DNA from 3 places in the Pseudomonas aestiva genome. Region 3 is predicted to be linked to each of the others. Evidence: riboswitches for the same ligand, from Rfam matches in the RefSeq annotation. Region 3 holds a riboswitch; each other region holds the start of a gene.

Region 1 (9,675 bases), 2.0 Mb from region 3:
AAAGTAAATGAGCATTCCGACCGGGCTGGCGACCCAGGGGGTTTTCAACGCTGTTTGGCCGACGCGCAGCAGATTATGGACAGGCTCTGGGCGGGTGACTGCGAAGCTAGCAAAGGGTGCAACTTTACGCGGTGGCAGTGCCTGCGCCTAGCGCCTGCCACCGGCAAAGGGGAAGCCGTCGACGCTAGGTGGCATCGGCGTGGCTGACCACGCCCTTGATCAGCACCGCCAGGGCGGCAAGACCCGCCGGCAGGAGCAGCGCGGTGAGCACCTGGGTGAAGGTCCAGCCCAGGCCCAGCAGGGTCGCGCCCATCCAGGCGCCGGTGATGGCGCCGAAGCGGCCGATGCCGAGCATCCAGGACACCCCGGTGGCGCGGCCATGGGTCGGGTAGTAGCGCGCCGCCAGCGAGGGCATGGCCGACTGGGCGCCGTTGATGCACATGCCGGCCACCAGCACCAGGGTGGCGACCAGGGCGACCTGGCCCAGGCTCTGGCCGACGCAATAGGCGAAGATCCCAGCCAGCACATAGAACAGGCCGATCACCTTGTGCGGATTGAATCTGTCCATGGCCCAGCCGACGAACACCGCGCTGAGCACCCCGCCGAACTGGAACAGCGCGCCGATCAGGGCAGCCTGCTCCAGGCTGGCGCCGGCGTCGCGCATCAGCGTCGGCAGCCAGCTGGTGAGCAGATAGACGATCACCAGGCCCATGAAATAGGTCAGCCACAGCAGCAGGGTGCCGGCGCTGTAGTTGCGGTTGAAGATCACCGTGAAGACGTTGCCGGTCTTAACCGACTTCTGCTCGGGCACCACGAAGTGGCGCGCCTCGGCGGCCTCGCGACCGATGGGCGCCAATACCCGGCGGATGCGCTCGGCGCTCTTGCCGTGCACCACCAGATAGCGCGCCGACTCCGGCAGCCACAGCAGCAGCACCACGGCCAGCGCCAGCGGCAGCACGCCGCCCAGCACCAGCAGGCTGTGCCAGCCGTAGGCCGGGATCATCCAGGCCGAGACGAAGCCGCCGCCGGCCATGCCCAGGTTGAAGCCGCAGAACATGCTGGTCACCAGCAGCGACTTGAGGCGCTCGGGGGTGTATTCCGAGAGCAGCGTGGTGGCGTTGGGCATGGCGGCGCCCAGGCCCAGTCCGGTGAGGAATCTCAGGATCACCAGCTGTTCGAGGTTGGCGCTGAAGGCCGACAGCAGGCTGAAGCCACCAAAGATGAAGGTGGCGACCACCAGCACGCCCTTGCGGCCGAAGCGATCGGCCAGCGGCCCGGAGCCCAGGGCGCCGAAGACCATGCCGCCCAGGGCGGCGCTCATCACCGGCCCCAGGCTAGCCCGCGGGATGCCCCACTCCACCGACAGCGCCGGGGCGATGAAGCCCATGGCCGCGGTGTCGAGGCCGTCGAGAAAGACGATGAGAAAGCACAGGGCGACGATGCGCCACTGGTAGGCGGACAGCGCCTGGCGATTGATGAAGTGCTGGACATCCAGGGTGCCGGCTGTCGCCGTGGCCGAAGAGTCGGCCAGGGGCACGGCGCCCGCGAGGGTTTGCGTCATGGTGGTCTGCTCGTGTTGTTGTTATCGGCGGATTGCGCCACTGCGCCGACGTTAAGCCCACCTCGAACAGCTGACAATTCGATTATCGGCGATATGGCCGATAATCGACCAGATTCGCTAGTGAAACAGCCGGGTACTCAACTCCTGGCTGGCCGCCAGCAGCACCGGCAGGAAGCGCGTCTCCAGTTCCTGACGACTGACCCGACTGGCGTGGGTGCCGACGTTGAGCGACGCCAGCACCTGGCCGGCGGCGTCTCTCAGGGGCACCGCCAGGGATCTCAGCCCCACCTCCAGCTCCTGGTCGACGATGACGTAGCCCTGCTGGCGCACCTGGCCCAGGCACGCGATGAGCGCCGGCGGCTGATAGAGGGTGCGGCTGGTCTTGGCCTGCAGGTCGGCGTGTTCCAGGTAGTCGTGCAGGGCGGCATCGTCCAGGGCAGCGAGCAGGATGCGGCCCATGGAGGTGCAATAGGCCGGCAGCCGGCTGCCGACGCTGAGGTCCACCGAGATCAGTCGCTGCGGCGTCGCCGAGCGGGCGATGTAGAGGATTTCGTCGCCTTCCAGGGTGGCCATGGAGCAGGCTTCGTGCAGTTGCTCGCTGAGGCGATCGAGCACCGGCTGGGCGGTGACCGCCAGCGGCGTCGACGACAGATAGGCGTGCCCCAGGGTCAGCACCTTGGGTAGCAGCGAGTAGGTGCGGCCGTCGGTGGTGACGTAGCCCAGCTTCATCAGGGTATGCAGGCAACGACGCACCGCGGCACGCGGGATCTCGGTGCGATGGCTGATCTGGGCGATGGTCAGCTGGCGCTTGCGCTCCTGGAAGGCATGGATGACCGCCAGGCCGCGGGCCAGGGAGGTCATGAAGTTGGGGTCGCCGGTGAAGGCTTCGATGCGCTTGGCCGGCGAGGCGATGATGGGCGGCGCGGCCAGTGGCGGCAGGCCCGTGGCGTGAGCGGTGCGGTTATCGTCCATCGGACCGGTCCTCGGCAGGCTTTTGATCGATTATCGAGCGACGGGGCGATTATCGCAATCGCATTTCTCCTGGTGCCCGCTGACGCGCAGGAGCTTCCCGGTGCATGCTGAGGCTTCCCGCCCAGCCGCCTGGATGCCTGCCGATGAAGACCCTGGAAGATCATCTCAGCCAGTACGCGAGCTACCACCGCGATCCGCGCAACATCGCCAGCCACTTTCCCGGCATCCTGCTGATCGTGCTGGCGGTGGCCATCCTGCTGTCGCGACCGGTTTTCAGCCTGGCCGGCTGGCCGCTGTCGCCCGCGGTACCGGTGGCCGGGGCGGTGGCGGTCTTCTACCTGCGCCTGGATCGGCCGCTGGGGCTGCTGATGGGCGTTCTGCTCGGGCTTGCCCTCTGGCTGGGTGCCGCGCTGGCGGCCCGGACCACGGGCGTCTGGCTGGGCTGGGGGCTGAGTCTGTTCCTGGTCGGCTGGGCCATCCAGTTCGTCGGTCACCACTACGAGGGGCGCAAGCCGGCCTTTCTCGACGACCTCGCCGGCCTGGCCATCGGCCCGCTGTTCATCGCCACCGAAGCGGTCTTCTGGCTGGGTGGTCGCCCGCAGCTCAGGCAGGCGATCGAAGAGCGGGCCGGCCCGGTGCGGCGTCGTCAATCCAGCCGATAGCGGATCGTCGGCCGACCGTCGGGGCCGTCCAGCGTCACCTGCGCCTTCACCCCCCAGACCTGCTGGATCAGCGCGGCCGTCAGCACCGCGGCCGGGGCGCCTTCGGCGACCAGGCGGCCGTCGCGCAGCACCGCCAGGCGGTCGCAGAACAGCGCGGCGAGGTTGAGATCGTGGATCGCCAGCACGCAGGTCGCCGGCAGGCGGCGGACCAGGTCGAGGATCTCCAGCTGGTGCTGGATATCGAGGTGATTGGTGGGTTCGTCCAGCAGCAGTTCGCTGGGCTCCTGGGCCAGGGCGCGGGCGATCTGGGCGCGCTGGCGCTCGCCACCGGAGAGGCTGTGCCAGCGCCGTGCCGCCTTGTCGACCAGGCCGACCTGAGCCAGGGCGCGCTGACAGACCTCGGCGTCGCGCGCGCTCCAGGCATCGAGCAGGCCGCGATGGGGCGTGCGCCCCAGGCGCACCACCTCGGCCACCGAGAGATCGGCCTCGGTACCGGCCTGCTGCTCCACCAGGGCGACCCGCCGTGCCAGGTCGCGCCGGCGCAACTCGGCCAGCGGCAACGCGTCGAGACTGACCCTGCCCTCCTCTGGCCGCCGCAGCCCGGCCAGCAGCCGCAGCAGGCTGGACTTGCCCGAGCCATTGGGGCCCAGCAACCCAAGCACCCCGCCGGGCGGCACCTCAAGGGTCACCCCGGCGAGGATCGGCTGGCCGCCGGCGCTCCAGGCCACGTCCCGCGCGGCGAGGCTCATCGGACCTCCCGCGCGCGGTAGAGGATGAAGGCGAAGGCCGGCGCACCGACCAGGGCGGTGACCACGCCGATGGGCAGGGTCTGCTTGGCCACCAGGGTGCGGGCGACGATGTCGGCCAGCACCATGAACAGCGCGCCGATCAGGGCGCAGGTGGGCAGCAGCCGGCCATGCCCCGGACCGACCAGGAAGCGTGCCACATGGGGGATCACCAGGCCGACGAAGCCCACCGCGCCCACCAGGCTGACCAGGCAGGCGGTGATCAGGCCGGTGACCGCCAGCAGCAGCAGGCGCAGCGGCCCCACCGCCACGCCGAGGCTGGCGGCGGCGTCTTCGCCAAAGGCGAAGGCATCCAGCGCCCGGGCGCAGGCCAGGCACACCAGCAAGCCAGCGAGCACCACCCCGGCGGCCAGCCAGACGTCCGGCCAGCGCACCCCGGCCAGGCTGCCGAGCAGCCAGAACATCACGCTGCGCGCCTGCTCGGCATTGGCCGCGGTGGCGACGATATAGGCGGTCAGGGCATTGAACAGCTGGGACGCGGCCACCCCGGCGAGGATGATGCGGGTGCTGCCGCCACTGCCGAGAAAGGGCAGCACCACGGTAAAGGCCAGCACCGCGCCAAGAAAGGCGCCGAGGGACACGCCGAGCATCCCGCCACCGACCCCCAGCAGCATCACCAGCACCGCGCCGGTGGAGGCGCCGGCCGACAGCCCCAGCACATAGGGTTCGGCCAGGGCGTTGCGCAGCAGCGCCTGGAGGATGGCGCCGGAGACCGCCAGGCCGGCGCCGCAGCAGGCGGCCACCAGGGCGCGGCTGAGGCGGTATTCCCAGACGATGCCCTGGACGATGCGCTCCACCGGATAGGGCCCCAGGCCGAGGCCGTTGGCGATGGCCTGCAGACTGGTCAGGGGCGCGATGGGCATCTCGCCGAAGGACGCCGCCAGCACCACGCTCGCCGCCAGCGCCAGCACCGCGGCCAGGCCCAGCAGCCAGCGCCAGGGTCGGGCCCCCTCGGCCGCCAGGGGCAGACTCATGGTTGCGGCTTGGCCAGGTCGGCGGCCAGGGTCTCGACGCTGTCCACCACCCGCAGCGAGGGATTGAGGGTCGGGGCGTCCACCACCAGCAGGTGGTTCTCGCGCACCGCGCGCAATTCGCGGGTCAGGGGATCGCTGCGCAGGAAGGCCAGCTTCTTGTCCACGTCATCGGCGGGATAGAGACGGCGATCCATGCGCGCCACGACGATATAGTCAGGGTCCAGACTGGCGATGCGCTCCCAGCTCACCGCCGGCCATTCCTCGGCGCTGTCGACCACGTTGCGCAGGCCCAGGGCGCGGGCGATCCAGGCCGGCGCGCCGAGGTTGCCAGCGACCCAGGGATCCCCTTCCAGCCGCGGACTGGAGAACCAGAACAGCACCGAGCGCCCCCGGACCCCGGCGGCCTTGGCCTGCTCGCCAGCGGCGGCGATACGGCGGTCCAGCTCGGCAACCAGCTGCTCGCCGGCCGGCTGCACATCGAGGATGGCCGCCAGCTCCTGGGCCTCGCGGGTCACCAGTTGCATGTCGAAGGGCGCGCTGCGGCTGCCATCGCTGTTGGAGTCGGCGGTCACCGCCTTGCCTTCGCAATCGCTGGGCGCCACATAGGCGGCGATGCCCAGCGTGGCGAAGCGCGGGAAGTCCGCCACCTCGCCGCCGGGGCCGACGTGATAGGTGTACTGGGCCGCCACCAGATCCGGCCGGGAGCCGACCACGGCTTCGAAGCTGGGGGCGTTGTCAGCCAGCCGCGGAATGTCCTTGCCCGCCGCCTGCAGGTCCGCGGGCAAGCCGCCGAACCAGACGCCGGTGCCCACCAGCCGCGCGCCCACGCCCAGGCGCAAGAGCAACTCGGTACTGGCCTGGCCCAGACTGACCAGGCGTTGAGGCGCGCGCTCGAAGACCAGGTCGCGGCCGCAGTTGTGGATGGTCAGCGGATAGGGGGTGGCCGCCTGGGCGGTAAGGGAGGATACGGACAGCAGGCCGGCGGCGAGCAGCGGCAGAAGACGACGAAACATGGACTCTCCTCGGGATGACGCGTCCCTGGTGGATGATGGATGTCCCCTGGCAAGGTCTGGCTCACTTCTCGCGAAGCTCACAGTGGCGCGACCGCGCCGGAGTTGCACCGGCTTCCCGCCAGGGAACGGAAAGGTCGCCGAGGGTGAGCCAGCGGCGACCAGGATTCAAGCACTAAATGTTACTTTATAACAATTCCGTATCGTACCAGCGCGGGGTATAGACCCATTCGCCGCCGTCGGCCCGCGGAAAGCGCCGGGTATGGCTGGAGCCGAGGATCACCAGGGTGCGTGAATCCACCATCTCGCTGCGCAGGGCGCCGAGGCTGGTGTATTCGAGACCGCCACCGGGACGGCCGACGTCGCGACCGAGGATCACCGGGGTGTTCGCCGAGCGGCAGCTGCGCAGGACGTCCAGCGCCCGGTCCAGCTGATGCGGTCGGGCCTTGGAGATGGGATTGTAGAAGGCCATGGCCAGGTCCGCCGCGGCGGCCTGGCGCAGGCGCTGCTCGATCACCGTCCAGGGCTTGAGGTTGTCGGACAGGGAGATCAGGCAGAAGTCGTGACCCAGCGGCGCCCCGGCCAGGGCGGCGCTGGCCATGGCCGCGGTGATGCCCGGCAGGATCTCCAGCTCCACCGCCGCCCAGCGCGGGTCGGCGGCGCCCTCCAGCACCTCCAGCACCGCGGCGGCCATGGCGAAGACGCCCGGATCGCCGGACGACACCATCACCACCTGGCGCCCGCTGGCGGCCAGTTCGAAGGCATGGCGGGCGCGCTGCAATTCTTCTCGATTGTCGCTGGCATGGGCCAGCTGGTCCGGACGCAGGGGACCGGCCATCTGCACGTAGGTCGCGTAGCCGAGGACGTCCTCGGCCTGGTCCAGGGCGCGGCGTACCACCGGAGCCATGAGTTCGGCCGCGCCGGGGCCGAGGCCCACCACGCTGAGGCGGCCACGGCGCTGGCCGAGGTCATCGGCGTCCAGCGGCCGGTCATGCAGGTGCAGGGCGAGGCCCTGGGCCTGGGCCCGTGCCACGGCCGCCTGGGCGAATTCCGGGGTACGGGCGTCGACGAATCTCAGCGGCAGCTCCAGCGCCTGGCTCAGCTCGGCCAGGCCGGGCGCTGCCATGTCGGCCGCCTGAGCCAGCAGCACCGCCACGGCCCCGGTGGCATAGCCGGTGCTGGCGAGCAGCGCGGTAATGGCGGCGGCGGTGGCATCGGCGCTTACCGCCACCAGCACGGCGCGGGGGTGGATCAACAGGGTATGGTCGTCGGCGCTGGTCAGGGGCGAGACCAGGATGCGTTGCCGTGCCTCGGGATCGCGGGCCAGGGGCACCTCATCCAGCCAGGGCGCCTCGCCCTCGATGCGGACCGGGGCGCCGGCCAGCAGATCGGCGACCCGGTGCTTGGCCACGTCGACATCGGCCAGGGCATAGCCGGCCGGCGGATCGAGCAGGCAGGTGCCGAATCTCAGTTCGCCGCTGGTGGTGATGGCCGGGGCCACGTCCAGCAGCCTACCCAGCTGACGGGCCAGGCGATTGGCGCCGGCCAGGCCGCCCAGCAGCGGCACCACGGCGCTGCCGTCCTCGGCCACGGCCAGCACCGGCGGCTCGGCGGTCTTGTCATCCAGCACGGACGCCAGGCTGCGGATGACGATGCCGGCGGCGCAGAGCACCAGCAGCGGGCGCTGCTGGCGATAGAGGTCGCGCAGGTGGTCGCCGAAGGCGCTGTAGCTGACATCGCCCTCGACCCGCCCGGCCAGGCCGTGTACCAGGCTGCCCGGCAGGCCGGCCTGCAGGCGGCGGGCGGTGGCCAGGGCACCGGGGCCGAGGATGACGATGGCCGGGCTCAACCCTTCCATTTCACCCCCGGCACCACCACCAGCGAGAAATACGGCGAGGCCATGGGCTCGACGGCGTCCAGCGCGACGATGCGCTGGTTGTCCATGGTGGCGCGCTCGATGTAGCGGGCGCGCTGGTCCAGGCCCAGGTCGCGCAGCACCTGGCGCACCTTCTCGAAGTTGCGCCCGAGCTTCATCACCACGGCGGCGTCGGCGCTGGCGAGGCGCGCCTTGAGCTCCTCGGCGGAAAGCACCCCGGAGAGCACTGTGAGGGTCTGGTTGCGATAGACCAGCGGCAGGCCGAGCATGGCCACGCCGCCGAGCATGGAGCAGACCCCCGGCACCACCTGGGCCTCGTAGCGCTCGGCCAGGCGGTCGTGCAGGTACATGTAGGAGCCGTAGAAGAAGGGATCGCCCTCGCAGATCACCGCCACGTCGCGGCCGGCGTCCAGATGGTCGGCCACCTGGGCGGCGGCGGTGTCGTAGAAGTCGGCGATCACCGTCTCATAGGACAGCGGCGGCGCCAGCTTCTCGGTGGTCACCGGATAGACCAGCGGCAGGCGCTGCTGGCCGTCCAGCAGATAGCCCTCGATGACGCCATAGGCATTGCCGCCCTGGCCCGCGTTGGCCTTGGCCTTGGCGACGAAATAGGCCACCACCGGCGCGCCCTGCAAGAGGCGCAGGGCCTTCACGGTGATGAGTTCCGGATCGCCGGGGCCGACGCCCAGGCCGAGCAGGCGGCCCGCCATCACTCCACCTCCGTGGCCAGGGCGTTGACCGCCGCGGCGGCCATGGCACTGCCACCCCGCCGGCCGCGGACGATGACATAGGGCACGCCGCGGCTGTCGGCGGCCAGGGCGTCCTTGGACTCCCTGGCGCCGACAAAGCCCACCGGCATGCCGAGGATCAGCGCCGGCTTGGGCGCGCCGGCATCGAGCATCTCCAGCAGATAGAACAGCGCCGTGGGGGCGTTGCCGATCACCACCACGCTGCCGGCCAGGTGCCGCCGCCAGCGCTCCAGAGCCACCGCCGAACGGGTATTGCCCTGGGCCACGGCCAGTTCGCGGATGCCTTCGTCGTGCAGGGTGCAGATCACCGGGTTGTTGGCCGGCAAGCGGGTGCGGGTGACGCCCTCGGCGACCATGCGCGCATCGCAGAGGATGGGCGCGCCGGCCGCCAGGGCCGCGCGACCGGCCGCGCCAGCGCCCGGGGAAAAGGCCAGGTCCTGGACCACGTCGACCATGCCGCAGGCGTGGATCACCCGCACGGCGAGCTTTTCCAGGTCGGCGGGGATGGCCGAGAGATCGGCCTCGGCGCGGATGGTGGCGAAGGATTGGCGATAGATCGCCTGGCCGTCGCGTTCGTATTCAAGCATCACTGGGACTCCGGGCCAGCCAGGCGGCGGCCTCGTCGAGGGATAGATGGGTGGCGCGTCGCCGGCCCGGACCGGGCTGGGTGGCGTCGCGCACGAAGAGGTCATAGCGGCCGGGAGCCACCGCCAAGAGGGTATGGGCCGCCTGGCCGGCCAGGGCGCAACTGCGCGGGCAGCCGGAGAGATGCACCTCCACGTCCGCCGGCAGCCGCTCGGCCAGGCGCAGGGCATCGCCCTTGGTGTCGGCCTGGCCCTTGGCGCAGCCCTGGCTGCCGGTGCAGGCGATCAGCCGGGCCAGGGGCGCGGCGGGATCGGTGGTCAGCTCCAGGGTGGCCAGAGCGCCGAGCAGCTCGGGGGCCCTGTCGACCGGCACGTCGGGCAGCAGCAGGCCCTGCCAGGGGGTCAGGTGCAGCGCGCCCTCGCCGAGGTGCTCGGCCAGGTCGGCGAGGGCAGCTAGGCTGGTTGCCGGCAGTCGGCCCAG
Region 2 (9,675 bases), 980 kb from region 3:
CGGCAAGGCCGGACTCGGCGGCCAGGCGCTCGGCCAGGGCGCTCTTGCCGGAGCGAGCGCCACCGAGGATGAATTCGCGCATCTAGAGCTCGCAGAGGGCGCGCAGGCGCCCGGTGTCCAAATGGTGTTCGACCAGATCGGCCAGGCGCTCCAGATCGCGCTCGCGCAGGGCGTGGTAGTCCAGCTGCTGCGGTTCGGCGAGACCCGCCCAACGCAGCAGGGCGACGCTGGCGGCGGGCGATTCGAACAGGCCGTGCAGGTAGGTGCCCAGCACCTGGCCGTCGTCGCTGAGGCTGCCATCCACGCGGCCATCGGCAAAGCGCAGCACCGGCCGCTCCAGGGCCGGGCCCTGGCTGACACCGGCATGGATCTCGTAGCCGGCCACCTCGGCGTCGCCGTCGCTCAGCCAGCCGTGCACGTTGCGCAGCTGCTTTTCCGCCGCTAATTCGGTGCTCATGGCCAGGAGGCCCAGACCGGCGCTGTCACCCGGCGCGCCTTCCAGCCCGAGAGGATCGGCGATCCGCTCGCCGAGCATCTGGAAGCCCCCACAGATCCCCATCACCCGCCCGCCGTATCTCAGGTGGCGGGTGATGGCCGCGTCCCAGCCCTGGGCGCGCAGGAAGGCCAGGTCGCTGCGCACGCTCTTGGAGCCGCCGAGGATGATCAGGTCGGCGGCGGGCAGCGCCTCGCCCTGACGGACGAACAGCAACTCCACCTGGGGATGCAGGCGCAGGGGATCGAAATCGGTGTGGTTGCTCAATCGCGGCATCACCGGCACCGCCACCCGCAGACGCGGTCCCTGCTTGGCGACCTGGCCGGTGGCCAGGCGATCCTCGGCTTCCAGGTGCAGGTCGTGCAGATAGGGCAGCACGCCGAGCACCGGCTTGCCGGTACGGGCTTCGAGCCAGTCCAGCCCGGGTTGCAGCAGCGCCAGGTCACCGCGGAAGCGGTTGATGATGAAGCCGGCGACGCGCGCCTGCTCGCTGGGTTCGAGCAGGTCGAGGGTGCCGACCAGATGGGCGAAGACGCCGCCCCGGTCGATGTCGGCCACCAGCAGCACCGGGCAGTCCACCGCCTCGGCGAAGCCCATGTTGGCGATATCGCCCTGGCGCAGGTTGATCTCGGCCGGCGAACCGGCGCCCTCCACCAGCACCACCTGATAGCCCGCCGAAAGGCGGGCATGGGAGGCCAGCACCGCCTCCCGGGCTATCGGCTTGTAGGCGTGATAGGCCTTGGCATCCATGCTGGTGACGGCGCGACCGTGAATGATCACCTGGGCGCCGACATCGGTGTTGGGCTTGAGCAGCACCGGATTCATGTCGGTATGGGGCGCCAGGCCGCAGGCCTGGGCCTGGACCGCCTGGGCCCGGCCGATCTCGCCACCATCGGCAGTCACGGCGCTGTTGAGCGCCATGTTCTGCGGCTTGAAGGGCACCACGGCCACGCCCTGGCGATAGAGCCAGCGGCACAGGGCGGCCACCAGGGTGCTCTTGCCGGCGTCGGAGGTGGTGCCCTGCACCATCAGCGTACTCATAGGGGACTCCGGTAGCTGGCGAGGCCCTGGTCCAGGCGCTGCCAGCCGGACTCGTCGCCGGGCAGCCCGAATCTCAGGGCGCCAAGCGCGGGAAACAGGCGGGTAAGGATGGCCTGGCGGGCCAGGTGTTCGTGCAGCTCCGCGACGTCCGCGCGCTGCAGCAATTGAAAGAGGGCGCAGCCACCGCTAGGCGCGAGGGCGTGCCGGGCCAGCAACGCCGCCAGGCGCTCACCGGCCTTGAGCAGCGCCTCGCGCTGACGCTGCTGGCCCGGCTGATCGGCCAGCAGTTGCCGGGCGAGATGACGACTGGGGCCGTTCACCGTCCAGGGACCCAGTTGCTCGTCCAGCTGCGCCAGCAGGCTCGGCGCCGCCAGCACGAAGCCCAGGCGCATCCCGGCCAGTCCGAAGAACTTGCCAAAGGAGCGCAGCACGATCAGCCCGGGCAGATCGCTGAAGGGTGCAAGACTCGCTGCCGGGGTGGGATCCATGAAGGCCTCGTCCACCACCAGCCAGCCACCGCGGCGTTCGAGGCGGGCGTGCCAGTCCAGCAGCCGGGCCGGCGACAGGCGTTCGCCCGTGGGATTGTTGGGATTGACCACTACCACCACGTCCAGCTGGTCGAGGTCGGTCGCGATCCGGGCTTCGCCCCACTCCAGCACCTCGTGCCCGGCGCGACGCCAGGCCAGGGCGTGTTCGGCGTAACAGGGCGCCAGTACCGCGACCCGCGCGGGTGCGCGCAGGGTCGGCAGTGCCTGGATGGCGGCCTGGGAACCGGCCACCGGCAGCAACGCGCTGGCCCGGTAACAGGCACCGGCAGCCTCCACCAGGCCGTCATCGGGCTCCGGCAGCCGGGCCCAGGCACTGGCCGGAATCTCCGGCAGCGGCCAGGGCCAGGGGGCCAGACCGGTGGACAGGTCCAGCCAGTCGTCCAGGGGAATGTCGTAGCTGCGCGCCGCGCGCCGCAGCCGACCGCCGTGCTCAAGCAAGCAGCAGTCCTCCCAGGGCGATCAGCGCGGTCCACAACCAGGCGCCACGGCGCACCAGTTTCAGGGCACGGGTGATGGCCAGGAAGGTCGGCACCGGTCCACGGCCCAGCAGCGGACGCTCGTGCCATTCGCCGTGGTAGCGAGCCGGGCCGCCCAGGCTCACGCCCAGGGCGCCGGCACCGGCCGCCATCACCGGACCGGCGTTGGGGCTGTCCCACAGCGGTGCCTGGGTGCGCCAGCTTTCGATGGCGCTCCAGAAGCGGCCGAGACCGGCATAGGTCAGGGCCACCAGGCGCGCAGGAATATAGTTGAGGACATCGTCCAGCCGCGCCGCGGCCCAGCCGAAACGCTCAAGGCGCGGCGTACGATAGCCCCACATGGCGTCCAGGGTATTGGCCAGGCGATAGAGCACCACACCCGGGGCACCCAGCAGGGCGAACCAGAACAGCGCGGCGAAGACGGCATCACTGCCATTCTCCAGCACCGATTCGGTGGCGGCGCGGGCCACGGCGGTCTCGTCCAGCTCGCTGGTCTCGCGGCTGACCAGGTAGCCGACCCGCCGCCGTGCCTCGGGCAGATTGTTGCGTTGCAGGGCGCGGGCCACCGGCTCGGCGTGCTCGCCGAGGCTACGCAGTCCCACGGCCAGATACAGCGCCAGGGGCTGGATTATCCAGGCCAGCCAGTCGAGCTGGCAGAGCAAGGCGGTGAGCAGCACCCAGGGCAGCACGGCCAGGCTCCAGGCCACCACGCCATGGCTGCGCCAGCCACGGCCACCGGGATTGAAGCGGGCTTCGAGGCTGTCGGCCAGGCGCCCGAACAGCACCAGGGGGTGGGCGCGGCGGGGTTCGCCGAACAGCAGGTCGAGCAGCATGCCGCTGACGACCGCGAAGGCCAGCATCATGGTTTCTGGCCCCAGTGATTCTCGAAGACCAGCTCCTCCAGCGGCCGCCCCTGGCGCCAGCCCTCCTCTTCCAGCATCGGGCGCGGATAGAAGGCTTCCACCGGTCCCAGGCAGAGGATGGCCGCCGGCTGCGCGCCTTCCGGCATCTCCAGCAGGCTGCGCACGGCTTCCGGCTCGAACAGCGACACCCAGCCCATGCCCAGGCCTTCGCAGCGCGCCGCCAGCCAGAGATTCTGGATGGCGCAGGACAGCGAGGCCAGGTCCATCTCCGGCAGGGTACGACGGCCGAAGACATGGGCTTCGCGGCCGTCCATGAGCGCGGCCACCAGCACCTCGGCGCAATCGAGGATGCCCTGCACCTTGAGTTTCATGAAGTCGTCGCTGCGCTCGCCGAGGGCGTCGGCGGTGGCGCAGCGCTCTTCTTCCACCAGCTCGTGCAGGCGCTGGCGCAGGGCCGGATCGCTGATGCGCAGGAAGCGCCAGGGCTGCATCAGCCCGACGCTGGGCGCCTGGTGGGCGGCACCGAGCAGGCGGGCCAGTTGCTCGGGGGGCACCTCGCCACCGCAGAAGTGGCGCATGTCGCGGCGCTCGGCGATGGCTCGGTAGACGGCGGCTTGTTCGGCGGGGGTATAGGGGGTCGTGGTCACGGCTTGAGCATCGCGGCGGCCGCGGCGGGTGCCGACGGCATGTAGAAGTGAATATAGCTGGCGGTGAGGCGACCGTCGCGGTAGACCGCCTCGGCGACCGCCTTGCCGTTGGGGCACAGCCCGCGCGCCCAGGGCACCTCGGATGACTCGAGGGCCGAGTGATGATAGGTGTGGCCACGCAGGGTGCCCTGCTCGAACTCCACCGACTGCAAGGCCAGGGCGGTGAGGCGCGCCTGCATCCGCGCGCTGCCCGGCAGCAGTCCGAGCAGGCTGGCGGATTCGCCGGCCTTGTCGGTCAGTTCGTCGAGCAGATAGAGCATGCCGCCGCACTCGGCGAGGATCGGTTTGCCGGCCGCATGGTGGGCGCGAATGGCCGCGCGCATGCCCAGGTTGTTGGACAGCGTCTGCAGGTGCAGCTCGGGATAGCCGCCGGGCAGATAGAGGCTGTCCACCGCTGGCAGCGCCGTGTCGGTGAGCACGGAAAAGAACTGCAGCTCGGCGCCCAGGGCGCGCAGCAGATCGAGATTGGCCTGGTAGATGAAGGCCAGCGCCGCATCCCGGGCCACGCCGATCCGCACCCCCGCCAGCAACGGCTCGACCACGGTCGGCGGCGGTGCGGCAAAGGCCACTGGCGGCGGCACTTCAAGGGTGGAACTGGCGCCCAGGGCATCGGCCGCCAGGTCGAGACGACGATCCAGGTCGGTGACCTCGTCGGCCTGGATCAGCCCCAGGTGACGACTGGGCAACTCGATGCCGGCATCGCGCGGCAGGCTGCCAAAGAAGGTCATGCCCGCTGGCAGGCTGCCGCGGATCAGTTGCGTCTGCCGCGGACTGCCACTGCGATTGGCCAGCACCCCGGCGAAGGGCAGGCCCGGCCGATAGTGGGCCAGGCCATAGGCCAGGGCGCCAAAGGTCTGCGCCAGGCCGGCGGCGTCGATCACTCCCAGCACCGGTACGCCAAAGCGCTCGGCCAGGTCGGCCGCCGAGGGCTGGCCGTCGAACAGGCCCATGACGCCTTCGATGAGGATGAGATCGGCCTCCCCCGCCGCTTCCCACAGCAGGCGCCGGCTCTCGGCCTCGCCGATCATCCACAGATCGAGCTGGTAGACGGGTGCGCCGCTGGCGCGGGCGAGAATCATCGGATCGAGAAAGTCCGGACCGCACTTGAACACCCGTACCCGCCGCCCCTGGCGGGCGTGCAACCGGGCCAGGGCAGCGGTGACGCTGGTCTTGCCCTGACCGGAGGCCGGAGCGGCGATCAGCAGCGCCGGGCAATGCCGCGTCTCGCCTACCATTCGATACCCTGCTGGGCGCGGACGCCGGCCTGGAAGGCATGCTTGACCAGACTCATGTCGGTCACGGTATCGGCGGCCTCGACCAGCGCCGGCGGCGCACCGCGCCCGGTCACCACGACATGCTGGTGCGCCGGGCGCCCGGCCAGATCGGCCAGCACCTGATCGACGTCCAGGTAGCCGTGCTTGAAGGCGATGTTGAGTTCGTCCAGCAGCACCAGGCCGATGGCCGGATCGCGCAGCAGCTCGACCGCCACCGCCCAGGCCGCGGCAGCCGAATGCAGATCGCGGGCCCGGTCCTGGGTATCCCAGGTGAAGCCCTCGCCCATGACGTGGTAGCGCACCTCGTCCGGGAAGCGCCTGAAGAAGAGTTGCTCGCCGGTGTCGCGGCGGCCCTTGATGAATTGCACCACGCCCACCTTCATGCCATGGCCGAGGGCACGCGCCGCCATGCCGAAGGCCGAGCTGCTCTTGCCCTTGCCGATGCCGGTGTGGACCAGCAGCAGGCCGCGCTCGTCCTGGGCTTCGGCGATGCGGGCGTCGATCACCGCCTTCTTGCGCACCATGCGCGCACGGTGGCGCTCGTCGCGCTCGGGGCTGGTCGAATCGGGGCTATCGGTCATGGGTGGTTCTCCGGGTGCGGGCGCGGCGGAGAAACGGGCAGAGACGCCGCCCGCGCAAGGCAGGTGGCGACGCCGCGCGACGCCCTCCGCATCGCCGAGATGAACGCAAGCGTGGCCGGTCTCCGGGCTGGTGAGCCGATGCCCTGGGGGCATCCGCTGCGCCCCTTCCCGGCCAGGGCCAGTGGGTGTCGCGCAGCTACTGCTCAACTACCGTTGCGGGGGCAGCGCCGGCTCGACCGGCTTCCCTGTTTCACCCCGGCGAGGCGGGGCACCACGTGCAAGGGCGCAGGGTACGGACTACCCGGGAGAGCGTCAATCGATCGCACCGGCCGAACTCGGCGCCAGCCGACCGGGTCCACCCTAGGCACCCCACACCAGGAGCTACCGGATGAACGATGCCACTCTCGCCGCCTGTATCAAGGCCTGTCTCGACTGCGCCGCCGCCTGTGAAACCTGTGCCAGCGCCTGTCTGGGGGAAGCCAATCTGGACATGATGCGCGACTGCGTCCGCCTGGACCGGGACTGCGCCGATGCCTGCCGCCTGGCCGCCACCTTCATGCAGCGCAATAGCGACCGCATCGCCGAAGTCTGTGCTCTGTGCCTGGCCACCTGCCGCGCCTGCGCCGCCGAATGCGGCAAGCACAAGGCCGATCACTGCCAGGCCTGCGCCCGGGCCTGCGAAGCCTGCGCCGATGCTTGCGCGGCCATGGCGGCCTGAGCAGGTCCTTCCGCTACTGCGCCCTCCGGTCGCAGGCAAAAAGGTCCGGCCGACCCACCGCTGGAGCGGTCGGCATTGGCATTACCCGTCGACGCCAGGGATAATGCCCGCCCTTTAATCGATATCCAGGCCTTCGCCATGACCGATACCAACCAAGATCCCCGTTTGAGCCGCATGAAGCGTCGCCTGCGCAAGAAGCAGTACCTGGGCGAATTCCAGGAACTGGCCTTTGAAATCAAGGTGAGCTTCAAGAACGAACTCAGCGAAGACGATCTGGACACCTTCCTGGGCGACTTCATCGACTACGTCGAAGAGCGCACGCTGGACTACATCGGCGGCTTCGACAACGCCTGGGTCGAAGGCACCATCATGGCCAACAAGCGCTACACCTCGCCCACCGCGGAAGACCGTACCGCCCTGCTGGACTGGCTCAAGGCCCGCACCGAAGTCGGCGAAGCCAACGCCTCCGAGCTGCATGACGCCTGGCACCACGACGGCGAAGTCTAACTAGCCTTCGCCGGATCGCTTGGCGCCCGTTGCGGTCGTAAAGGGGAATCCGTTGGAAACCAGGTCCTCATGACGACCCTCCTGCAAATCTCCGATACCCACTTCGGCACCGAGCAACCCGCCGTGGTCGCGGCTCTGGAAGCCCATGTCCGCGAACACGGCGCCGATGTTCTCATTCTCTCCGGGGACATCACCCAGCGCGCCCGGCGCGAACAATTCGCCGCAGCCAAGACCTTTGTCGAACGCTTGGAAAGCCACGGCATTCCGCAAACCCTGGTGATCCCGGGTAATCACGACCTGCCGCTGTACAACGTCTTCGCGCGTTTCCTGACGCCCTATGGCAACTATCGCCACCATTTCGGTCAGGATCTGGAGCCCAGTATCGAAAACGACGAGCTGTTGCTGGTCGGGCTCAACACCACCGCTCCGCAACGCCACAAGGATGGCGCGGTAAGCACCGAGCAGATCGAGCGGGTGGCCGAGCGCCTGCGCCGCGCCGGTCCGGGCAAGCTGCGCATCGTCATCGCCCACCAACCCTTCGGCGCCCTCGAACTCAGTGACCTGAGCAATCTGCAGCACAACGCCGATCACGCCCTGGCCACCTGGGCCGACGCCGGACTGGATCTGGTGATGGGTGGGCATATCCACCTGCCCTATGTGCTGCCGCTGAGTCGCCAGTACCCCACCCTGCCCCGCGAGGTCTGGATCGTCCAAGCCGGCACCGCCCTCTCCTCTCGCGTGCGCGGCACCTCGCCCAACTCCTTCAATCGCCTGCTGGTCGGCGAAGGGGCGAAGAAGACCGTGGACGTGGAACGCTGGGACTTCCAGGGCGATCGTTTCGTCGTCGGCGAGCGCCACGCACTGCGCTGGCAGGCTGCTCAGGACGCTCTGGCGAAAAGTTGAGGCGTCCAGTCGGGGGCGCCGATGCGCGCTCCTGCGCACTTCCAGCAATGGAAATTGATTCAAGCTGTTGAAACGGCTGGCAGGCCACGGGCGCCAAGTAGTCTTAGGACTTTCGGCAAGAGTGGCCTCCCATGGAATCCCTGACGCAATCGCTGCTTGGCTTTATCGAAACCCACCAGGCCTGGGCGCCGCTGCTCGTCGGCCTGCTCGCCTTTGGCGAATCCCTGGTGCTGCTGGGCGTCTTCATTCCGGCCACGGCCCTGCTGCTGGTGGTCGGCGGCCTGGCCGGCTCCGGAGTGCTCTCGCCGGTGCCGCTGGTGCTGGCCGCCATCGTCGGCGCCATCCTCGGCGACATCTGCTCCTACATCATCGGCCGCTGGCTCGGTCCCAGTATCGTCCACCGCCCGCCCTTTCGCCGCTATCGCAAGCAGGTGGCCAGGACCCGGCTGTTCTTTCGCCGCTATGGCTTCTTCGCGGTATTCGGCGGGCGCTTCCTGACTATGATCCGCAACACCGTGCCCCTGGTGGCCGGGATGATGGCGATGAACCAGCTGCGCTTCCAGTCGGCCAACGTGCTTTCGGCCATCGTCTGGGCGCCGCTGATGATGGGCCCGGGTTATCTGGCGGCCAAGGGCGCCAACCACTTCAGCTTCGCCGGCAACGAGTCGCTGTGGATCGGCGCGGCGATCATCGCCGTGCTGGGCGCCGGCGCCGCACTGTTCTTCAAGCAGCGGCTGAAACGCGTCTAGCGGCTAGCGGCTAGCGGCTAGCGCCTCGCGCAGACGCTGGCGATTCAGCGGTACCTCGCGCAGGCGCAGACCGGTCGCTGCCGCCACGGCATTGGCGATGGCCGCGGGGATGGCCGCGGTGGTGGCCTCCCCGGCCCCCACTGCCGGTTCTTCAGGCCGATCGATCAGCTCCAGTTCCAGCTCGGGCAATTCGTTGAAGGTCAGCGGCGGATAGGCACCCCACTCCAGGCTGGTCACTCCCTGGTGATCGAAACGCACCGCCTGCTTGAGGGTCCGGGCGATGCCCTGGATCACGCAGCCTTCCAGCTGATTGCGCAAGCCATCCGGATTGACGATCAGACCGCAGTCATGGGCCACCACCACGCGGGTGACCCGGATCCCCGTCGCCTCGCTCACCGCCACCTCGACCACCGCGGCCACATAGGCGTTTTCGTTTTCGTAGTGCAGGAAGGCCAGCCCCTGCCCTTTCGCCTGGGCACCGTCCCAGACCTTTTCCTGCCGGGTGGGTGGTTGCCAACCGGCCTTGGCGGTGGCGGCCTGCAGCACCGCTCGTGCGCGAGGGTCCTGCAGATAGCGCAGGCGGAATTCCAGCGGATCGACCCCGGCCGCCAGGGCCAGCTCGTCCATGAAGGATTCGTTGGCAAAGGTATTGCCGACCGCTCCCAGAGCGCGCAGGGCCGAGGGTCGCAGCGGCGAATCCCCGGCTTCCAGCCAATGGGTCGCCACCTGGACGTTGAGCAGGTCGTAGTCCAGCGGCGCATTGCGATTGCCACCGCCCCGCCCACCCTTGAGCGGCAGGTTGTAGGCCAGCTGCC
Region 3 (9,675 bases):
GTCGCCTGGCTCCCGCCAGAGGCCGCGTTGCTGGGCTTCCAGCAGCCGCTCGGTCATGTCGCGCAGCGCCTCGGGGTTGTGGCGTTCGACGAAGTCGCGGGTATCGGCATCGAGCAGGTAGGCATCGGCCAGTTGCCGGTATTGATGATCCTCGACCAGCTCGGTGGTGGCGCCGAAGCCGAACAGATAGTCCACGGTGGCGGCCATCTCGAAGGCGCCCTTGTAGCCGTGGCGCTTCATGCCGGCGATCCACTTGGGATTGGCCGCCCGGGAGCGCACCACGCGGCCCAGTTCTTCCCTGAGGGTACGGATCCTGGGGAGATCGGCCTGGGCATGGTCACCGAAGTAGCTGGCACGCCGCTGGCCGCTCAGGGTCTCGGCAGCGGCCAGCATGCCGCCCTGGAACTGGTAATAGTCGTTGGAATCGAGCAGGTCGTGCTCACGGTTGTCCTGGTTCTGCAGTACGGCCTGCAGGCGACCCAGGCGGCGCGAGAAGTCGTCACGGGCAGCGGTGCCGTCATCCTCGGCGCCATAGGCGTAGCCGCCCCAGTTGAGATAGGCGGTGGCCAGTTCGCTACGGTCCTGCCACTGTCGCTCTTCCACCGCGCCCTGGACGCCGGCGCCATAGGCGCCGGGCTGGGCGCCGAAGATGCGCCAGCCGGCCTGACGCCGCGCGAGGTCAACAGCGGTACCGGCGGCTTCCAGCGCAGCGCGCTCGCGGCGCACCTGGGCGGCCAGGGGGTTGAGGTCGTCCGGCTCGTCCAGTGCGGCGACCGCCTGGACGGCGGCATCGAACAGCCTGACCAGCCCACCGAAGGCATCGCGGAAGAAGCCGGAGATGCGCAGGGTGACATCCACCCGCGGACGATCCAGCAGCGACAGCGGCAGGATCTCGAAGTCCTCGACCCGGGCACTTCCGGTCTGCCATACCGGGCGTACACCCAGCAGGGCCATCGCCTGGGCGATGTCGTCGCCGCCGGTCCTCATGGTCGCCGTGCCCCAGACCGAGAGACCCAACTGACGCAGGTGATCGCCCTCCTCCTGCAGATGACGCTCCAAGAGCAGGTTGGCCGACTGCCAGCCGAGCCGCCAGGCGGTCATGCTCGGCAGGTTGCGCACGTCCACCGAAAAGAAGTTGCGCCCGGTGGGCAGCACGTCCAGCCGCCCGCGACTCGGCGCGCCGCTGGGGCCGGCGGGAACGAAACGCCCCTCCAGTGCCCTCAGCAGGCCGCCGATTTCAGCGGGACCGCAGCTGTCCAGGGCCGGCGCGACCTGACCGACCAGGTGTTCCAGCACCGGGCGGGTGGCAGGCAATTCGTCCAGCGCCAACGGCAGCGGCTCGGCATCGACGGTCGCGGCAACCAGGGCCAGGGCCAGGAGCTCCAGCCGCTCCCGGGTATCGCCCAGGGTGCGCCAGGGTTCGCTCGACAGCCCCTCCAGGCACGCCGGACGCGGCCCCTGCCAGGACTCGCCGAGGTCAGCGGCCAGGGGATCGAACCCCAGCTGCAGGTCCTTGGCCAGCACTCGCAGCAGGCTGGCATTGGCGCCCTGGGCATCGCCCCGGGGAATGCGCAGCAAGGCCACCAGGGTATCGCGACGCAGCTGGCCGGTCGGGGATTCACCGAACACATGCAGGCCGTCGCGGATCTGGGACTCCTTGAGGTCGCACAGGTAGGCGTCCAGCTGCGGTAGCCAGCTGTCCGGATCGTCGGTGATCACCAGCCCCAGCTCGCGATCCAGGGCGGTTTCGCGGACCAGCTGCAGGATCTCGCCGCGCAATTCGGTGGCGCGTCGGAGGTCCAGCAGGCTGGCGTCATAGTATTCGTCGGCCAGGCGTTCCAGGTCGCGCAGCGGTCCGTAGCTCTCCGCGCGAGTCAGCGGCGGCATCAGGTGGTCGATGATCACCGCCTGGGTGCGCCGCTTGGCCTGGGCACCCTCCCCCGGATCGTTGACGATGAAGGGATAGACGTTGGGCAGCGGTCCGAGGATGGCGTCCGGCCAACACTCCGCCGACAGCCCGACGCCCTTGCCCGGCAACCACTCCAGATTGCCGTGCTTGCCCAGATGCACCACGGCCTGGGCGCCATAGGCCTCGCGCAGCCAGAAGTAGAAGGCCAGGTAGCCATGGGGCGGCACCAGCGCAGGATCGTGATAGACCGCGGCCGGATCGACGTCGTAGCCGCGCGCCGGCTGGATGCCAACGAAGGTCAGGCCGAAGCGCACCCCGGCCACCATGAGCCGACCCCGACGGTGCATGGGATCGGCCTCGGGCCCGCCCCAGCGCTCGGTCACCGCCTGCTGCAGGCTGAGGGGCAACTGGGCGAATAGCGACTGGTAGTCCTGCAGCGCCAGACTCTGCAAGGCCGGGCGCAGATCGCGCAGGGCGCTGTCGTTAGTCACCCCACCGAGCAGGCGCTCGATCAGGGCGGTACCGCTTTCAGGCAGATTGGCCACCGGGTAGCCGGCCGTCTGCAGCGCCTGCAGCACCTTGAGCGCCGCCGCCGGGGTATCCAGACCGACGCCATTGCCGATACGGCCGTCGCGGGTCGGATAGTTGGCCAGGACCAGGGCGATGCGCTTGTCCGCGGCAGGCCGCTGCGCCAGTTCGATCCAGCTGCGCGCCAGCCGCGCGACGAAGGCCATGCGCTCGCCATCGGCCTGGTAGTTGACCACGTCGCTCTGGCTGCGCTCGCAGCGCCAGGCCAGGCCCTTGAAACTGATCGGCCGAGTGATGATGCGCCCGTCCAGCTCCGGCAGGGCGATGTGCATGGCCAGGTCGCGGGCGCCCAGCCCCTGAGGGTTCTCTTGCCAGCGCTCGCGATTGTCCTGGGCGCAGATGGCCTGGAGTACCGGTACCGGCCGACGGAACGGCGTCAGAGTCGGCCGTTCCGGGCTGGATTGGGCAAAACCTGTGGTATTGAGGATCAGCGCCGTAGCGGTCTCGTCCAGCAGCCGTTCCACCTCTTCCAGGCAGGCCGACTCCTTGAGACTGGCCACGGCGATGGGCAGCGGATTCAGCCCCTGAGCTTCCAGCTGCTGGCAGAAGACATCGACGAAGGCGGTGTTGGCCGACTGCAGGTGGGTGCGATAGAACAGTAGCGTCGCGGTGGGCCAGTCCGGTCGCCAGCGCTGACGCCAGCCATCCAGACCCAGGGCGTCTGGGTGATAGACGGCCACCCGCGGCAATTCCCGCGGCGGCTGGTAGGTGTACCGGGCATCCAGGCACTCGCTGGCCAGGCAATGCAGGAAATCCCGGGCATTGCCCAGGCCGCCCTGGCGCAGATAGCGCCACAACCGTTCGGCCAGCTCGGGCGCCACCGTACCCAGGGCCATCAGTTCCGGGTCGGGCCGGTCGCAACCGGGTACCGCGATCAGGGTCAGCCCCCGCTCGGCCAGCTCGGCCAGCCGCTCCATGCCATAGCGCCAGTAACCCTGGCCGCCATGCAGGGAGATGAACACCACCCGCGCCTGGCTCAGCACCTCGTCGACGTAGAGATCCACCGAGGCGTGGTTCTGCAGCTGCATTGGATTGGCCAGCCGCAGACTGGGATAGCGCTCGTCCAGGCTACGGGTCGCCTCGGCCAGCAGCGCCAGGTGCGAATCGCCACTGCAGAGCACGACGATCTCGCCCGGCGTCTGCGCCAAATGGGCGATGCCATCGTCCGGGACGAAACCGCCCGGCTGGGTACGCAGCAGATGCATCCGGGGTCAGGCCACCGCGGCGCGCAACTGGGCGGTGATGGCCGCCTGGTCCAGCTCTTGACCGATCAGCACCAGTTGGGTGCTGCGGGTCTCACCGGTCTTCCAGGCACGGTCGAAATGCTTGTCGAAGCGGGTGCCCACGCCCTGCACCAGCAGCCGCAGCGGCTTGCCGGCGATGGCGGCGAAGCCCTTCACCCGCAGGACGCCATGACTCTTGACCACCTCGGTCAGCGCCGCCAGCAGGGTCGCTTCCGCCACCTCGGGCAACTCGACGCCAAAGGAGTCGAATTCGTCGTGGTCATGGTCTTCATGACCTTCGAGGTCATGGTGGGTCGGACGGCTGTCGATATGGGCCTCGGACTCGGCCTGCAGGCCCAGCAGCACCGACAGGGGCAACACGCCACGACTGGCTTCCACCACCTTGACCGCCGGCGGCAACTCTTCGCTCACCTCGGCGCGGACCCGGGCCAGGGCCTCGGCGTCCAGGCCGTCGGCCTTGTTGAGGATCACCAGGTCGGCACTGGCGAGCTGATCTTCGAACAACTCGTGCAGCGGCGATTCATGGTCGAGGTTGGGGTCCTGCCGACGCTGGGCATCCACCTGCTCCGGATGGGCGGCGAAGGTGCCGGCCGCCACCGCCGGGCTGTCGACCACGGTGATCACCGCATCCACGGTGCAGGCGGTGCGGATCTCCGGCCACTGGAAGGCCTGCACCAGGGGCTTGGGCAGAGCCAGGCCGCTGGTTTCGATGAGGATGTGGTCGATGTCGCCCCGCCGCGCCACCAGCTCCTTCATCACCGGAAAGAATTCTTCCTGCACGGTGCAGCACAGGCAGCCATTGGCCAATTCGAAGACGCGGCTCTGAGCCTCTTCCTCGCTACAGCCGATGCTGCACTGGCGAAGAATCTCGCCGTCGATGCCCAGCTCGCCGAATTCGTTGACGATCACCGCGATGCGCCGGCCTTCAGCATGGTCGAGCATGTGCCGCAGCAGGGTGGTCTTGCCGGAACCGAGGAAGCCGGTAACGATGGTGACGGGAGTCTTGGCCAGGGTTTTCATGGGCTGCCCTTAGAGAAAAAGCGAAAAAAGACGGGCAGGCATGCCGGACGCCCGCGTGACGGCGAGGCCCTGGTGGCAGCCCGGATCACCCCGCCCGGTTGCATGTTCGAAACGTGACGAGGCAGGTCTCCTGGCTCGCGGCGCCCGGCTCCGGCCTTCCCGCGTGAGCAGTGGCCTGGTGGAGTGGCTGAAGATGCCGCTTACAGTTGCGGGGGCAGCCGCGGTATCGCACCGCGTTCCCTTTCAAGCTCTTGCCGACAAGAGCACCTCGGAACGCGACAGGCTACGAGCGCCCCGCCAGGGTGTCAATCCGCCAGGCTTGACCGGCGGACGAGGCGCGTGGTCTGCTCGAAGCGGTCGCCAAGGGCGAGCCACCGCCTGCCTTCCTCCCCTCAAGACCTGCCATGATCGCCATTACGCGCCCCTTCGCTACCTTGAGCCAGACCGATACTTCGGCGTGGCGCCCGTTCGTCCTTCGCCCGCTGTGCTGTTCAGGCTCTGGACTGGACTGCCACGCTTCGTCCAAGGACCTTCAAGGCTGATGGGCCTGGTTCTCGGCCTCGGCTGCCGTCAGGACTGTTCGCTGGACGAACTCGCCGAGCTGGCGCTCGGGGTCTTGCAGGAAGCCCAGTGCGATCGCACTGCGCTGACCGCACTGGCTACCGTTGCGAGTCGACTCGAAGAACGCGGACTGCGCGCCCTCGCCCAGCGCTGGCAGCTGCCTCTGCACGGCTTCACCGCCGAGCGTCTGGCGCAAGAGCGCGGCATAACTGCCGCCAGCGATCTGGTGTTGCAGTACACCGGCAGCCCCAGCGTGGCTGAAGCCGCGGCCCTGGCTGCAGCGGGTGAAGGTGCCCGGTTGTTGGTGAGCAAGCGCAAGAGCGCGGCGGCAACGGCAGCCTTGGCCTACGCCTGAGACGCCTCTTCCCCGTCGGCGTCCCTGACCCGGGCGCGGACATGGATGGGGCTGAAGGGCTCGTTCTGCACCAGTTCCACCAGGGATTCCTTGACCAGTTCGAGAATGGCCATGAAGGTCACCACCACGCCGAGCCGGCCTTCATCCAGGGTGAACAGCGCCACGAAGGGCACGAAGGCACCCTCCTTGAGGCGCTCCAGCACCTGGCTCATGCGCTCGCGGGTGGACAGCACCTCGCGGGTCACCTGGTGGCTCTCGAACAGGTCGGCGCGGCGCAGGACCTCGCCCATCGCCAGCAGCAACTCGCCCAGGTCCACCTCGGGCAACAGCTTGCGCGCCCGCGCATCCGGCGCCGGCAAGGTGGGCACCACGAAGTTGCGGCCTTCGCGCGGCAGCTCATCGAGATCCTCGGCGACCTTCTTGAAGCGCTCGTATTCCTGCAGGCGGCGGATCAGTTCGGCGCGGGGATCTTCTTCCTCGGCGTCCAGGCCTTCGGCGCGCGGCAGCAGCATGCGCGATTTGATCTCCGCCAGCATGGCGGCCATCAGCAGGTATTCGGCGGCCAGTTCAAGTTGCACCGCCTTCATCAGCTCGACATAGCTCATGTACTGCCGGGTGATCTCGGCGACCGGGATGTCGAGTATGTTGATGTTCTGCTTGCGGATCAGATAGAGCAGCAGGTCGAGCGGTCCCTCGAAGGCTTCGAGAAAGACCTCCAGGGCATCCGGCGGGATATAGAGGTCCTGGGGCAGCTCGGTGAAGGCCTCGCCATAGACCAGCGCCAGGCGCAGCTGCTCGGGTTCGAGCAGCTGGGGGTCCAGGGCTTCGCTCATGCTTCGATCATGAAGGGCGTCGGATCCCCGGCACCGACCCGGATCACTTCCGGCTCGTCGTCGGCCAGGCTGATCACGGTGGACGGCTGCACGCCACCCGGACCGCCTTCGATCACCAGGTCGACGAAATGCTCGAGCCGCTCGCGGATCTCCCATGCATCGCCCAGGGCTTCGTCATCCCCCGGCAGAATCAGGCTCACGCTCATCAAGGGCTCGCCCAGGGCCTCCAGTAGCGCCAGCGTGATGGGATGCTGGGGCACCCGCACGCCGATGGTGCGCCGCTTGGGATGCAGCAGCATGCGCGGCACCTCGCGGGTGGCATTGAGGATGAAGGTGTAGGGCCCGGGGGTATAGGCCTTGAGCAGGCGGAAGGCACTGGTATCCACCTTGGCATAGATGCCCAGCTCGGAAAGATCGCAGCACACCAGGGTGAAGTTGTGCTTGTCGTCGAGCTGGCGGATGCGGCGGATACGCTCCACCGCGCTCTTCTCGCCGATACGGCAGCCCAGCGCATAGGACGAATCGGTGGGATAGGCGATGACACCGCCGGACCGGATGATTTCCACGGCCTGACGAATCAGCCGCGGCTGGGGATTCTGCGGATGAATTTCGATGAACTGGCTCATTGGGGTTCCCGAATCTGAGGGTATAGCGGTTGACTGAAGCGCGCCCACAGGGGCGGCAGATCTTCGGGCAACGGACGGTACATGCCCAGCTCCGACCACTCGGCCGGCGCATGGAAATCGCTGCCCGCACTGACCATCAGACCGAATTCCCGCGCCAGAATTGCCAGGGTGCCGACCTGCTCCGCCGGCTGCACGCCGTTGACCACCTCGATGGCATGGCCGCCGCCGCTGACGAATTCGCCGATCAGCTTGCGCAGCTTGGTGCGGGTGAACCCATAGGCCAGCGGATGCGCCAGGCTGATCCAGGCCTTGGCGCCCTTGAGCGTCGCCAGGGTCTCGGCCAGGGTCGGCCAATGCTGCTTGACGTCGCCGAGCTTGCCGCCGCCGAGCCATTTGCGGAAGGCATCGCCGCGGTCCGCGACATGGCCGGCCTGCACCAGGTATTCGGCGAAATGCGGCCGGGCCGGCGCATTGCGGCTGTCGCCCAGGGCCAGTTGCACCGCGCGAGCCCCTTCCAGAGTGCCGGGCATGCCCTTGGCCGCCAGCCGCCGGTCAATTTCCCGGGCGCGCTCCCAGCGACCTTCGTGCAGCGCTTCCAGGGCGGCATTCAGCTCTGGCGCCTCAGGGGCGAAGTTGTAGCCCAGCACATGCAGCGTGGCGCCGCCCCAGGTACAGGACATCTCGATACCGGGGAGCAGGCGCAGACCCAGTCCGTCCGCGGCTTGCAGGGCTTCGGCGTAGCCGTCCAGGGTGTCGTGATCGGTGATGGCCAGCAGCTGCACCCCGCGCTCATGGGCCCGTCTGACCACCTCGGCGGGCGAGAAGGCGCCGTCCGACGCGGTGGTATGACAGTGCAGGTCGATACGCATGGCTTTCTCCTCCGGCTTCATCAGGTATTATGCCGCGATGCACTGCTATCGGCTGCGTTAATGAAACAATTCATCGATTTCATCCCCCTGCTCCTGTTCTTCCTGGTCTACAAGCTCGATCCGCGTCCGCTGGAATTCGCCGGGCATTCCTTTACCCTGGGCGGCATCTTCAGTGCCACCGCGGTCCTGATCATCGCGTCCCTAGTGGTCTATGGCGCGATCTTCGCGACCCAGCGCCGGCTGGAAAAGAGCCAGTGGCTTACGCTGATCGCCTGTCTGGTGTTTGGCGGCATGACCCTGGCCTTCCATAGCGAGACCTTCCTGAAATGGAAGGCACCGGTGGTGAACTGGCTGTTCGCCGTGGCCTTTCTGGGCAGCCAGTTCATCGGCGACAAGCCGCTGATTCAGCGCATGCTGGGCCACGCGGTGCGTCTGCCGGCGCCGATCTGGACGCGGCTGAACATCGCCTGGATCATCTTCTTCATCGTCTGCGGTTGCGCGAATCTCTATGTGGCCTTCACCTACGAAAGCTTCTGGGTCGACTTCAAGGTCTTCGGCAGCCTGGCGATGACCCTGGTGTTCATGCTCGGCCAGGGCCTCTATCTGGCGCGCCATCTGCAACCCATGGATGAACCGCGAGACTGATCCCATGAGCCAGATACTGCTGATCGACGATGACCAGGAGCTGTGCGAGCTGCTTGGTGCCTGGCTGAAACAGGAAGGCTTCGAAGTCACCGCCTGCCATGCCGGCAGCGATGCCCGCACCCAGTTGCGCGAAGCCACGCCGGACGTGGTGGTACTGGACGTGATGCTGCCGGACGGCAGTGGCCTGGAGCTGCTCAAGCAGTTGCGCAGCGATCATCCGCAACTGCCCGTGCTGATGCTGTCGGGACGTGGCGAGCCGCTGGACCGCATCCTCGGCCTGGAACTGGGCGCCGACGACTATCTGGCCAAACCCTGCGATCCGCGTGAACTCACCGCACGGCTGAGAGCCATCCTCAGGCGCAGCCATCCGGCCCAACCCGCGGCCCGCCTGCAACTGGGCGATCTGTCGCTGAGTCTGGCGCGGGGCGTCGCCAATATCGGCGAAACCGAGATCACCCTAACCCTCACCGAGAGTCGCATTCTCGAAGCCCTGTTGCGCCAGCCGGGCGAACCCCTGGAAAAGCAGGCGCTGGCCCAGGCAGCCCTCGGACGCAAGCTGACGCTCTACGACCGCAGTCTGGACATGCACGTCAGCAATCTGCGCCGCAAACTCGGCAGCCATGCCGACGGTCGCCCGCGCATCCTCGCCCTGCGCGGCCGCGGCTACTACTACAGCGTCTAGCCCTCCGCGCAGCCTTTACCCCCTCTTTACGCCCGCTGACCGCCACTGACTCCCCCGCTCCTAGACTGGGCTCATCCGGTATTGCACCGGTCATCCCAAGGAGATTTCCCGATGCGCAAACTCATGCCCGCCGTGCTGTTCGCTGCCCTGCTGCCGACCCTGACCCTGGCCGCGACCCAGGACAGCGCCGACATCGCCCCGCCGCCCCACGGCAAGCTGATGGACGGTGGTCCGCGTGGCGATGGCCCCCTGCGCGGTCTCAAGCTGACGCCCGAGCAACGCGAGCAGGTCGGCAAGCTGATGGGCGAGGAACGCCAGCAGCAACGCGAGATCGTCAAGAGCT

Evidence for each region. Region 3 has a riboswitch for cobalamin ahead of cobW (cobalamin biosynthesis protein CobW). Riboswitches for the same ligand answer to the same signal wherever they lie in the genome.
Region 1: it holds a riboswitch for cobalamin, as region 3 does, so the genes downstream of both, AABM56_RS02850 (ABC transporter substrate-binding protein) here and cobW (cobalamin biosynthesis protein CobW) in region 3, are expected to answer to the same signal.
Region 2: it holds a riboswitch for cobalamin, as region 3 does, so the genes downstream of both, cobO (cob(I)yrinic acid a,c-diamide adenosyltransferase) here and cobW (cobalamin biosynthesis protein CobW) in region 3, are expected to answer to the same signal.

The regions. Positions count from the first base shown of each region.
Region 1 covers NZ_CP150916.1:601,759-611,433, reverse strand. Annotated here, with positions in the region: gene AABM56_RS02875 (MFS transporter) at 185-1,561, opposite strand; gene AABM56_RS02870 (IclR family transcriptional regulator C-terminal domain-containing protein) at 1,679-2,533, opposite strand; gene AABM56_RS02865 (DUF962 domain-containing protein) at 2,677-3,195, shown strand; gene AABM56_RS02860 (ABC transporter ATP-binding protein) at 3,180-3,944, opposite strand; gene AABM56_RS02855 (iron ABC transporter permease) at 3,941-4,975, opposite strand; gene AABM56_RS02850 (ABC transporter substrate-binding protein) at 4,972-5,988, opposite strand; cobalamin riboswitch at 6,019-6,166, opposite strand; gene cobJ (precorrin-3B C(17)-methyltransferase) at 6,173-7,843, opposite strand; gene AABM56_RS02840 (precorrin-2 C(20)-methyltransferase) at 7,831-8,571, opposite strand; gene AABM56_RS02835 (precorrin-8X methylmutase) at 8,571-9,197, opposite strand; gene cobG (precorrin-3B synthase) at 9,190-9,675, opposite strand, start outside.
Region 2 covers NZ_CP150916.1:1,590,554-1,600,228, reverse strand. Annotated here, with positions in the region: gene cobU (bifunctional adenosylcobinamide kinase/adenosylcobinamide-phosphate guanylyltransferase) at 1-82, opposite strand, end outside; gene AABM56_RS07360 (cobyric acid synthase) at 83-1,534, opposite strand; gene cobD (threonine-phosphate decarboxylase CobD) at 1,531-2,520, opposite strand; gene cbiB (adenosylcobinamide-phosphate synthase CbiB) at 2,513-3,421, opposite strand; gene bluB (5,6-dimethylbenzimidazole synthase) at 3,418-4,068, opposite strand; gene AABM56_RS07340 (cobyrinate a,c-diamide synthase) at 4,065-5,363, opposite strand; gene cobO (cob(I)yrinic acid a,c-diamide adenosyltransferase) at 5,357-5,983, opposite strand; cobalamin riboswitch at 6,079-6,274, opposite strand; gene AABM56_RS07330 (four-helix bundle copper-binding protein) at 6,372-6,701, shown strand; gene AABM56_RS07325 (YggL family protein) at 6,840-7,208, shown strand; gene AABM56_RS07320 (metallophosphoesterase) at 7,278-8,111, shown strand; gene AABM56_RS07315 (DedA family protein) at 8,243-8,860, shown strand; gene AABM56_RS07310 (molybdopterin cofactor-binding domain-containing protein) at 8,864-9,675, opposite strand, start outside.
Region 3 covers NZ_CP150916.1:2,573,391-2,583,065, forward strand. Annotated here, with positions in the region: gene cobN (cobaltochelatase subunit CobN) at 1-3,702, opposite strand, end outside; gene cobW (cobalamin biosynthesis protein CobW) at 3,709-4,761, opposite strand; cobalamin riboswitch at 4,864-5,047, opposite strand; gene AABM56_RS12040 (cobalamin biosynthesis protein) at 5,303-5,677, shown strand; gene AABM56_RS12045 (ScpA family protein) at 5,668-6,396, opposite strand; gene AABM56_RS12050 (L-threonylcarbamoyladenylate synthase) at 6,507-7,136, opposite strand; gene AABM56_RS12055 (PHP domain-containing protein) at 7,133-8,005, opposite strand; gene AABM56_RS12060 (septation protein A) at 8,066-8,650, shown strand; gene AABM56_RS12065 (response regulator transcription factor) at 8,655-9,332, shown strand; gene AABM56_RS12070 (Spy/CpxP family protein refolding chaperone) at 9,444-9,675, shown strand, end outside.